One region of the Micromonospora sp. NPDC048930 genome, then DNA from elsewhere that is predicted to be linked to it. Evidence: riboswitches for the same ligand, from Rfam matches in the RefSeq annotation. Region 1 holds a riboswitch; the other holds the start of a gene.
The links. A riboswitch is a leader RNA that binds a small molecule or an ion and turns the genes downstream of it on or off. The one in region 1 is predicted to bind cyclic di-AMP.

Region 1 (4,587 bases):
CGACGGCTTCCAGCGGGCCGCCCTCGCCACCCCGCTCGGCATCCCGATGATCTACGGGGTGGACGCCGTGCACGGGCACAACAACGTGTACGGCGCGACGATCTTCCCGCACAACATCGGCCTCGGCGCCACCCGCGACCCCGCCCTGGTGCAGCAGATCGGCCAGGCCGTCGCCGAGGAGATCACCGGCACCGGCCTCGACTGGGACTTCGCGCCCTGCCTCTGCGTCGCCCGCAACGACCGGTGGGGGCGTACCTACGAGTCGTTCGGTGAGACCCCCGACCTGCCGTCCAGCCTGTCCACCCTGGTCACCGGCCTGCAGGGCAACACCCTCGGCGGACCCACCTCGGTGCTCGCCACCGCCAAGCACTACGTCGGCGACGGCGGCACCACCGGCGGCGACGACCAGGGCGACACCCAGCTCAGCGAGGCGGACCTGCGGGCCATCCACCTGCCGCCGTTCCAGGCCGCCGTGCAGCGCGGGGTGGGCGCGGTGATGATCTCCTACAGCAGCTGGAACGGGGTGAAGCTGCACGGCCACCAGTACCTGATCACCACCGTCCTCAAGGGAGAGCTCGGCTTCTCCGGCTTCGTGGTCTCCGACTGGAACGGCATCGACCAGATCGACGGCAACGCCGGCTTCACCGCCGCCGAGGTGAGCACCGCGATCAACGCCGGCATCGACATGGTGATGGTCCCCACCGCCTGGAAGAGCTTCATCAGCACCCTGCGCGCCGAGGTGCAGAACGGGCACGTGTCGATGAGCCGGATCGACGACGCCAACCGGCGTATCCTCACCAAGAAGTTCGAACTCGGGCTCTTCGAGCGCCCGTACACCGACCGGAGCTGGACCGCGACGGTGGGCAGCGCCGCGCACCGGACCCTCGCCCGGCAGGCCGTCCGACAGTCGCAGGTGCTGCTGAAGAACGCCGGCGGCGTGCTGCCGCTGGCGCGGGACAACAACAAGATCTTCGTGGCCGGCAAGAACGCCGACAACATCGGCAACCAGAGCGGCGGGTGGACCATCTCCTGGCAGGGATCCTCGGGGAACATCACCCCCGGCACCACGATCCTGCAGGGCATCCGCGCCGCCGTCGGCCCGACCACCACGGTCACCTACAACCAGCGCGGCACCGGCATCGACGGCACGTACCGGGCCGCGATCGCCGTGGTCGGCGAGACACCGTACGCGGAGGGCCAGGGCGACCGCACCGGCAGCATGAGCCTGGACCGCGAGGACCTGCGGACGATCTCGACGCTGCGCAACGCCGGGGTGCCGGTGATCGTGGTGCTGGTCTCCGGCCGGCCGATGGACATCTCCGCCGAGCTGCCCAAGTGGTCCGCGCTACTGGCCTCCTGGCTGCCCGGCACCGAGGGCGCCGGCGTGGCCGACGTCCTCTTCGGCGGGTACGCGCCCACCGGCAAACTGCCGATGACCTGGATGAACTCGGTCAGCCAGCAGCCCATCAACGCCGGCGACGGGCAGGTCCCGCTCTTCCCGCAGGGCTACGGCCTGACGTACTGAAGGGACGGCGACGGGGGGGCCGGCGTGGACGGTCACTGTGGGTGATGAGCCCGCTGATAGACCACGTCCGGCCCCCGCGCAACCCGGACGGCGACGCCGTCGCCCGGCCGGGTGAAGAACTTCACAAGAAGTGGGCGTTCGTCGCAAACCGTTCCTAACGTCGTAGCCGTTCGCGATCGCGGACACCACGGGCCGGTAACGCCTAATTCCGCCACCGGCCCGGCGGTACCTGACCTCAGGCGGGAGCGGGGGACCCACGTTCCTCGGTGCTCGACACCTCGGGGTGAAGCCGCCATGCGCGGCCGGGCTCCTCGGCCCGAACCCGACAGCTCACCTCGTCGGCGTGGAGGAAACCCACCATGGCAAGTGAACACGTCGCTCGTCACCGACGGACCACGCCGCGTCGCCTCGCCGTCGGGGCGCTCGTCGTCGGCGCCGCCACCGGCGCCGCCGCCATCCTCGGGCCGGCCGCACCGGCCAGCGCCTCCAGCGTCAACTGGGACGCCATCGCCCAGTGCGAGTCCGGCGGCAACTGGCACATCAACACCGGCAACGGCTACTACGGCGGGCTCCAGTTCTCCCGGAGCACCTGGAACGGCTACGGCGGCCAGCAGTACGCCGCCCGTGCCGACCTGGCCAGCCGCGGCGAGCAGATCGCCATCGCGGAGAAGGTCCTCGACGGGCAGGGCATCGGGGCCTGGCCGGTCTGCGGCAAGAAGGCCGGCTCGGCCAAGCACTACTCGTCCAGGCCGGACGGCGGGTCGAAGCGGGCGCACAAGAAGGCCACCAAGGACCGGTCGTACCGGGGTGACCGGCCGGTGACCCGCAAGCACCGCGCCACCACCCCGAGCAGCGGCGGCACCTACGCGGTCAAGCCGGGGGACACCCTGTCCGAGATCGCCGACGCGCACAACCTCGCCGGCGGCTGGCAGGCGCTGTACGAGCGCAACAAGCGCGTGGTCGGCGACGACCCGGGTCTGATCTTCCCGGGCCAGCGGCTGCGCCTGCGCTGACCCGGCACCGGACCGGACCACCAGCAGCCGGTCCACCGCACGACGAACGCCCGGCCGACGCTCCCGGCCGGGCGTTCGTCGCACCCGGGACGGCCGGTTTAGCGCGGTCGCACCCGGGCAAGCGAGGGCATGCCGGTCGCTGTCGACGATCCGCCGCTGCCGACGACCCTCCAGCTGGAGGTCACCTCCGCCTGCAACCTGCGCTGCCTGATGTGCCTGGTCCGGTACCGGCCGCCGGTCAACAAGCTGGCCGGGGCGATGCGCCCCGAGCTGTTCCACCGGGTGGTGGACGACCTGCCCGGGCTGCGCGGCCTCACCCTCCAGGGGCTCGGCGAGCCGCTGCTGTCGCCGTACCTGATGGAGATGATCGCGACGGCGGTGGCGCGGGACATCACCGTCGGGTTCAACACCAACGCCACCCTGCTGACCCGGCGGCGGGCCGCGGAGCTGGTGGCCAGCGGGGTGGGCTGGATGCACGTCTCGCTGGACGGCGCCCGGGCCGAGGCGTACCAGCGGGTGCGCGACGGCGCCGACTTCGACACCGTGGTGGCGAACCTGACCGGCCTGGTCGCGGCGAAGCGGGCGGCGGGCAGCGACACCCCGTGGATCCGGGTGGTCTTCGTCGCCATGCGGGACACCGTCGACGAGCTGCCCGCGCTGGTCCGGCTGCTGGGCCGGATCGGCGTCGACGAGCTGCACGTGCAGAACCTGTCGCACAGCTTCTCCGACGCCGACCCCGCCGGCCGGTACGCCGAGATCCGCGCGTTCACCGCCGACCAGGCGCTCTGGACCGGGGTGGACGCCGACCGGGCCGCCGAGGCGTTCCAGCGGGCGGCGGCCGAGGCCGACCGGCTCGGCGTACGCCTGCGGCTGCCCCGCACCGCCACGCCGCCCGCCGCCCCCGGCGACCGGCCGGGGTGCTCCTGGCCGTGGGAGGCGGCCTACATCACCAGCACCGGCGTGGTGCAGCCCTGCTGCATGGTGATGGGCGACGACCGGGTGCGGCTCGGCACGGTCGCGGAACGGTCCTTCCCGGAGATCTGGTACGGCGCGGAGTACCGCGCGTTCCGGCGGCGACTCGCCGGCGACACGCCGCCCGAGGTGTGTCAGGGCTGCTCGCTGTACCGGCGGACGTTCTGACGCGGTGCGCGCACCGCCGCCGTCGGGGGCAATTGCTATCGTCACGGTGCTCCGGAAAGACGTGAAGAAAGCGCGGCTATGACCAACGACCCGTTCTCCGCGGCCGCGAGCCTCGACGAGCTGCTCACCCAGACCCAGCAGGCGCTGTCGTCCATGCGGGCCCGCGCCGCCGAGGACACCGACGGTGATTCCGGGCGACTGCTGCGTGCCGAGGGCGTGGCGGCCGACGGCCGGGTCCGAGCCGTGGCGGTCCAGGGCGGACGGATCGAGTCGGTGACCGTCGACCCGGCCCTCACCTCGGCCGGTTGGGACGGCGTCTGCGGGCAGGTCGTCGAGGCGGTCAACGCCGCCCTGGCCGAGCTCGACGTGCAGGTCAGCGCCTCGGCCCGGGACGACGTCGACGCCCTCGCCGCGCGGCTCGGGGGGCTGCAGGAGCAGTCGATGCGGCAGATGGAGATGTTCAGCCAGGCGATGGAGGGCGTGGTCGCCCGGCTCAACCGGGCCGGGGACACCGCGGCCCGGGCCGACCGGCCCGCCTGAGCCCTGACCCGGCGAAGCGGCCGGTCGTCGGGAGGACGACGACCGGCCGCTCGCGTTGCTGATCGGATCAGCTCAGGGTGACCGCGGTGTCGTCGACGACGAACGAGGTCTGTAGGGAGCTGTCCTCCACGCCGCTGAAGGAGATGGAGGCGGTGGTGCCGGCCAGCGACGAGATGTCGAAGGACTTCTGCACGTAGCCGGTGTTCTTGTTGAGGTTGGAGTAGGTGGCCAGGGTGGTGCTGCCCGCCTTGACGGTCAGCTTGTCGTACGCGGTGGTCGTCGTCGACTCCGCGGTGTCGATGTGCAGCCAGAAGGTCAGCGTCGCCCGGCAACCCGACGGGATCGTCACCGACTGGGACAGGGTGTCGG
Region 2 (4,587 bases), on a different contig from region 1:
CTTCCAGGGTGGTTGCGCCGGCTCCGGCGACAGCGTCGACGACACCCCGGCCGAGGCTTCCCCGGCGTACCAGTGCCCGACCGGTCGGGACACCTGCAGCGCCGCGGGCCTGGACCCGATCACCAACTTCATGGACTACACCTACGACTCGTGCATGCACCAGTTCACCGCTGGTCAGGCGAGCCGGATGATCACCGCGTGGAACGCCTACCGCGCGGCCTGAGCACCCAGCACCGAACCGCCGGTGCCGGCCCTGTCCTCGGACGGGGCCGGCACCGGCGTTTTCGTGGGCTCAGGCGGCCGGACGGCGGGTGTCGAAGCCGTGCCGGCCGCGCCGGCCCTCGACCGGGCCGACCGTACGTCGGGGCGGGGCGGTGGCCCGCGGGTCGAGCCAGACCTGCACCTGCGGCCGGCCGGCGCCCGGCTGGGCCGCCTGGTCGCGGCGGGTCAGCATCGCCACGTCGATGGTGAACTCGAACAGCCGCCAGTCGATCTGCGGGGCGGCCCGGCCGAGCTCGGCCACCCGGGCCAGGGTCGCCGGGTCGGTCACCGGACGGGCCCGGCCCGCCAGGTATGCCTCGTCGTCGCTCTCCTCCGGCGGGAACGAGTGCAGCGCGTAGCGGCCGTCCCGTTCGAGGTCGCGGCGCTTGGGCGAGTCGATGACGAAGCAGTAGAGCCCGTCGTCGGTGATGACCGGGGAGACCGGGTGGACCCGGGGGCCACCGTCGGCGCGGACCGTGGCGAGGTAGCCGAAACCCGGCCCGTACTGCTGCATGAGAAGGCGGATCTCGTCGGCGAGTCGGGGCTCGTCGGCGGCGAATTCGGACCAGGATGCCATGCGGACATTCTATCGAACAGGTGTACGAAGATGTAGTCCGACACGCAGGTCACCCGTACCGGTCGCTATGGTGTTCCGATGCTGCTCTCCGACCGCGACCTGGTCTCCGAGATCAAGGCGGGCACGCTCGCGCTGGAGCCCTTCGAGCCCACGCTGGTGCAACCGTCCAGCATCGACGTACGCCTGGACCGGCTCTTCCGCGTCTTCAACAACCACCTCTACACCCACATCGACCCGGCCATCCAGCAGGACGACCTGACGTCGATGGTGGAGGTTCCCGAGGGCGAGCCGTTCGTGCTGCACCCGGGGGAGTTCGTGCTCGCCTCGACCCTCGAGGTGATCTCGCTGGGCGACCAGCTCGCCGGCAGGCTGGAGGGCAAGTCGAGCCTGGGCCGGCTCGGGCTGCTCACCCACTCGACGGCGGGCTTCATCGACCCCGGCTTCTCCGGGCACGTCACGCTGGAACTCTCCAACGTGGCGAACCTGCCGATCACCCTCTGGCCGGGCATGAAGATCGGGCAGCTCTGCATCTTCCGGCTCTCCTCGCCGGCCGAGCACCCGTACGGGTCGGAGGTCTACGGCTCGCGCTACCAGGGACAGCGCGGCCCCACCCCGAGCCGGTCCTGGCAGAACTGGCGGGTCTGGCCGACCCGCTGAACGAGGACGCAGAGGGCTCCCGCGACGCGGGAGCCCTCTGCCGACCGTCAGCCCGGACGGCCGTAACTGTTGATCTGGCCGTCGTCGACGCGCTTCATCGTGATCGGCTTGCCGGACTGGGAGGCGTGCACCACCCAGCCGCCACCGACGTACAACGCGACGTGGTGCAGGTCGCTGTAGTAGAAGACCAGGTCGCCGACCTGCAGCTCGCTGCGGCTCACCCGCCGGGTGACGTCGTGCTGCTGCCGGGCGTTGTGCGGCAGTGACACGCCGGCCTTGGCCCAGGCGGCCATGGTCAGGCCGGAGCAGTCGTAGTGGTCCGGGCCGGCGGCACCCCAGACGTAGATCTTGCCGATCTGGGCGCAGGCGAACTTGGCCGCGACCCCGCCGGGACCGCCCGGGTAGCCGGCCGGGCAGGGCGCGGGACGCAGCGGCCCACCGCCGCCGTTGCCGTACACCTTGAGCCGCAGCTTCTGGAGCCGGGCGATCTCGGCGTCGATCTGCTTCTTCTGCGCCGCGAGCTGGGCCTCGGTACGGGCCAGCTTGGCGATCATCTCGTCCAGCGGCTTCTTCTTCGCGGCCAGTTGGTCGCGCAGGTCGGCCACGGTCTGCACCTGCTGCTGCTGGCGGTGCGCGAAGCGGTCGAGCAGTTCGAGGCTGTCGACCACCTCGCCCGGCGAGCGGCTGCCCAGCAGCGCGTTCACCGTGGAGATGCTGTTCCCCTTGTACGCGTCGGCGGCGAGGCCGCCGACCTGCCCGAGGGCCTCGTCGACCTTCGCCTGCAGCGGGGCGATCTGCTTGGCCAGCGCCGCGGCCTGCTTGCGCTTCGCGGCGAGGTCCTCGCGGGTTGCGTTGACCTGTTCGATGATCGGTTCGAGCTTGTTCCAGTCCCGGTCGATCTGGGCTTCGATCTCGGCGACGGACGGATCGGCGTGCGCCGCCGTGGCGCCGCCGGTCAGGATGACGGCGGTGCCGACCAGGGCGGCGAGGGCGGTGGTGAAGCGGGACCAGCGTGAACGCGGCGCAGCCGTCAGCCGGTCGAGCGACCGGACCGACGGTGGCCGCGGGGCATGGTGTGCCACCGGGCTCCGTACTCCTTCTTCCCGACCGCCTACCGGGTTAGCTGACGGGTTCGGGCGGGAAGGGAGCCGCCCTACCGCAGAGGCTGCGGATTCACCCCAGGCACCTGGGTCCCCGGCTCGCCCGGAGGCGACTCGGCGGTGTCCGACCGTCACCACCCGGGCTGGGCGGTGAACTGGCGGTCGACGACAGACCAGAGTAGAGATCGCCGTTATCAATCCGCAACCCGAGACGCCGTGACACTCCGTACGCAAATTCGCGATCGCGGGCCCGGTGAAGATTTCCTTCAGCAGGTATTACAGGGCAGAAAGGTATTGACCACGGGCCGGGCGTGGAGTGAGGGTGGGAGCGCAGTGACCCCCATCCCTGTCTGGAGGTTTGATGCACCTCTCACCCCCGCCGTCGGGCAGACGGATACTGCTGGCCGCCGCCGTCGCGGCAGCCACCGCCCTCGGCGCCACCGGCCCGGTGGCCGCCGAACCATCCACCACCGACACCGCCGACCGGCAGCAGCAGTACGCCGCCGCGGCCGACCAGTACGGCGTGCCGCAGAGCGTCCTGCTGGGCGTCTCGTACCTGGAGTCCCGCTGGGACACCCACCCGGGCCAGCCCAGCACCAGCGGCGGCTACGGGCCGATGCACCTGACCGATGCCGAGCAGGTCGCCTCGACCCCGTCCAGCTCGCACGTGGACGAGAACGAGGACCCGCGCGGCGACGACTCCCGCCCGCTCACGCTCGACCCGGCCGTCGCCGCCGCGCCCTCCGGCGACGTGCTGCCCCAGGCGTCCCTGCAGACCGTCGACGCCGCCGCCGCGCTCACCGGCATCCCGGTGGAGACGCTGCGCACCGACGCCGCCGCGAACATCCGGGGCGGCGCGGCGCTGCTCGCGTCGTACCAGAAGGACCTGGGTGGTCCGGTCGGCGCGGACAGCGACCCGGCGGCCTGGTACGGGGCGGTGGCCCGATACTCCGGCGCGGACACCGAGGACGCGGCGGCGGCCTTCGCCGACGAGGTCTACGACCAGATCGGCCAGGGCGCCGCCCGGACCACCGACGACGGCCAGCGGGTGACCCTCGCGGCCACCGCGGTGACGCCGGACGAGTCCGGGCTGCACAAGCTGGGCCTGCGCCGCGCCGAGCGGCCGGACGGGCTGGAGTGCCCGGTCCGCCTGGCCTGCGAGTGGATCCCCGCGCCGTACGGGAAGTACGGCCCGGGCGCCGGCGACTACGGCAACTACGACCTCGCCAACCGGCCGGCCCAGCAGAAGATCGAGTACATCATCATCCACGACACCGAGGGCTACTTCGGCCCGAGCGTGAAGCTGGTGCAGACCGTGACCTACCTGGGCTGGCACTACACGCTGCGCTCGGTGGACGGCTACGTCGCCCAGCACATCAAGGCCAAGGACGTCGGCTGGCACGCCGGCAACTGGTACGTCAACGCCAAGTCCATCGGCATCGAGCACGAGGGCTTCGCCGGCCACGGCACCTGGTACACCGAGGCGATGTACCGGGCCTCCGCCAAGCTGGTCCGGCACCTGGCGCTGCGGTTCCAGATCCCGCTGGACCGGCAGCACATCCTGGGCCACGACAATGTCCCCGGCACCACCGCCGGAAACGTGGCCGGGATGCACTGGGACCCGGGCCCGTACTGGGACTGGTCGCACTACTTCGACCTGATGAAGGCGCCGTTCCAGGGCACCGCCACGCCGCACACCGGCCTGGTCACCATCGACCCGGACTACGCCACCAACCAGCCGGCGTTCTACGGCTGCAACCAGCAGCCGCCGGGCGTTCCGAAGCCGACCCCGCCGGCAGCCCCGTGCCCGCTGCGCGGTTCCTCCTCGGTCATCCTGCGCACCGCGCCGAGCGTGGACGCGCCGCTGGTGAACGACCTCGGGCTGCGCCCGAACGGCACGCCGGACACCATGTACATCTCCGACCACGGCGCCCGCGCGTCCGCCGGTCAGACGTACGCCCTCGCCGGCGTCCAGGGCGACTGGACGGCGAT

Region 2: it holds a riboswitch for cyclic di-AMP, as region 1 does, so the genes downstream of both, ACGFI9_RS20635 (NlpC/P60 family protein) here and ACGFI9_RS10470 (transglycosylase family protein) in region 1, are expected to answer to the same signal.

What each region holds. Positions count from the first base shown of each region.
Region 1 covers NZ_JBICUB010000003.1:350,785-355,371, reverse strand. The annotation lists gene ACGFI9_RS10475 (glycoside hydrolase family 3 protein) at 1-1,525, shown strand, start outside; cyclic di-AMP (ydaO/yuaA leader) riboswitch at 1,715-1,879, shown strand; gene ACGFI9_RS10470 (transglycosylase family protein) at 1,885-2,538, shown strand; gene ACGFI9_RS10465 (radical SAM/SPASM domain-containing protein) at 2,668-3,678, shown strand; gene ACGFI9_RS10460 (YbaB/EbfC family DNA-binding protein) at 3,757-4,218, shown strand; gene ACGFI9_RS10455 (M4 family metallopeptidase) at 4,286-4,587, opposite strand, start outside.
Region 2 covers NZ_JBICUB010000007.1:320,781-325,367, reverse strand. The annotation lists gene ACGFI9_RS20650 (zinc metalloprotease) at 1-223, shown strand, start outside; gene ACGFI9_RS20645 (pyridoxamine 5'-phosphate oxidase family protein) at 293-838, opposite strand; gene dcd (dCTP deaminase) at 917-1,495, shown strand; gene ACGFI9_RS20635 (NlpC/P60 family protein) at 1,543-2,577, opposite strand; cyclic di-AMP (ydaO/yuaA leader) riboswitch at 2,590-2,725, opposite strand; gene ACGFI9_RS20630 (N-acetylmuramoyl-L-alanine amidase) at 2,957-4,587, shown strand, end outside.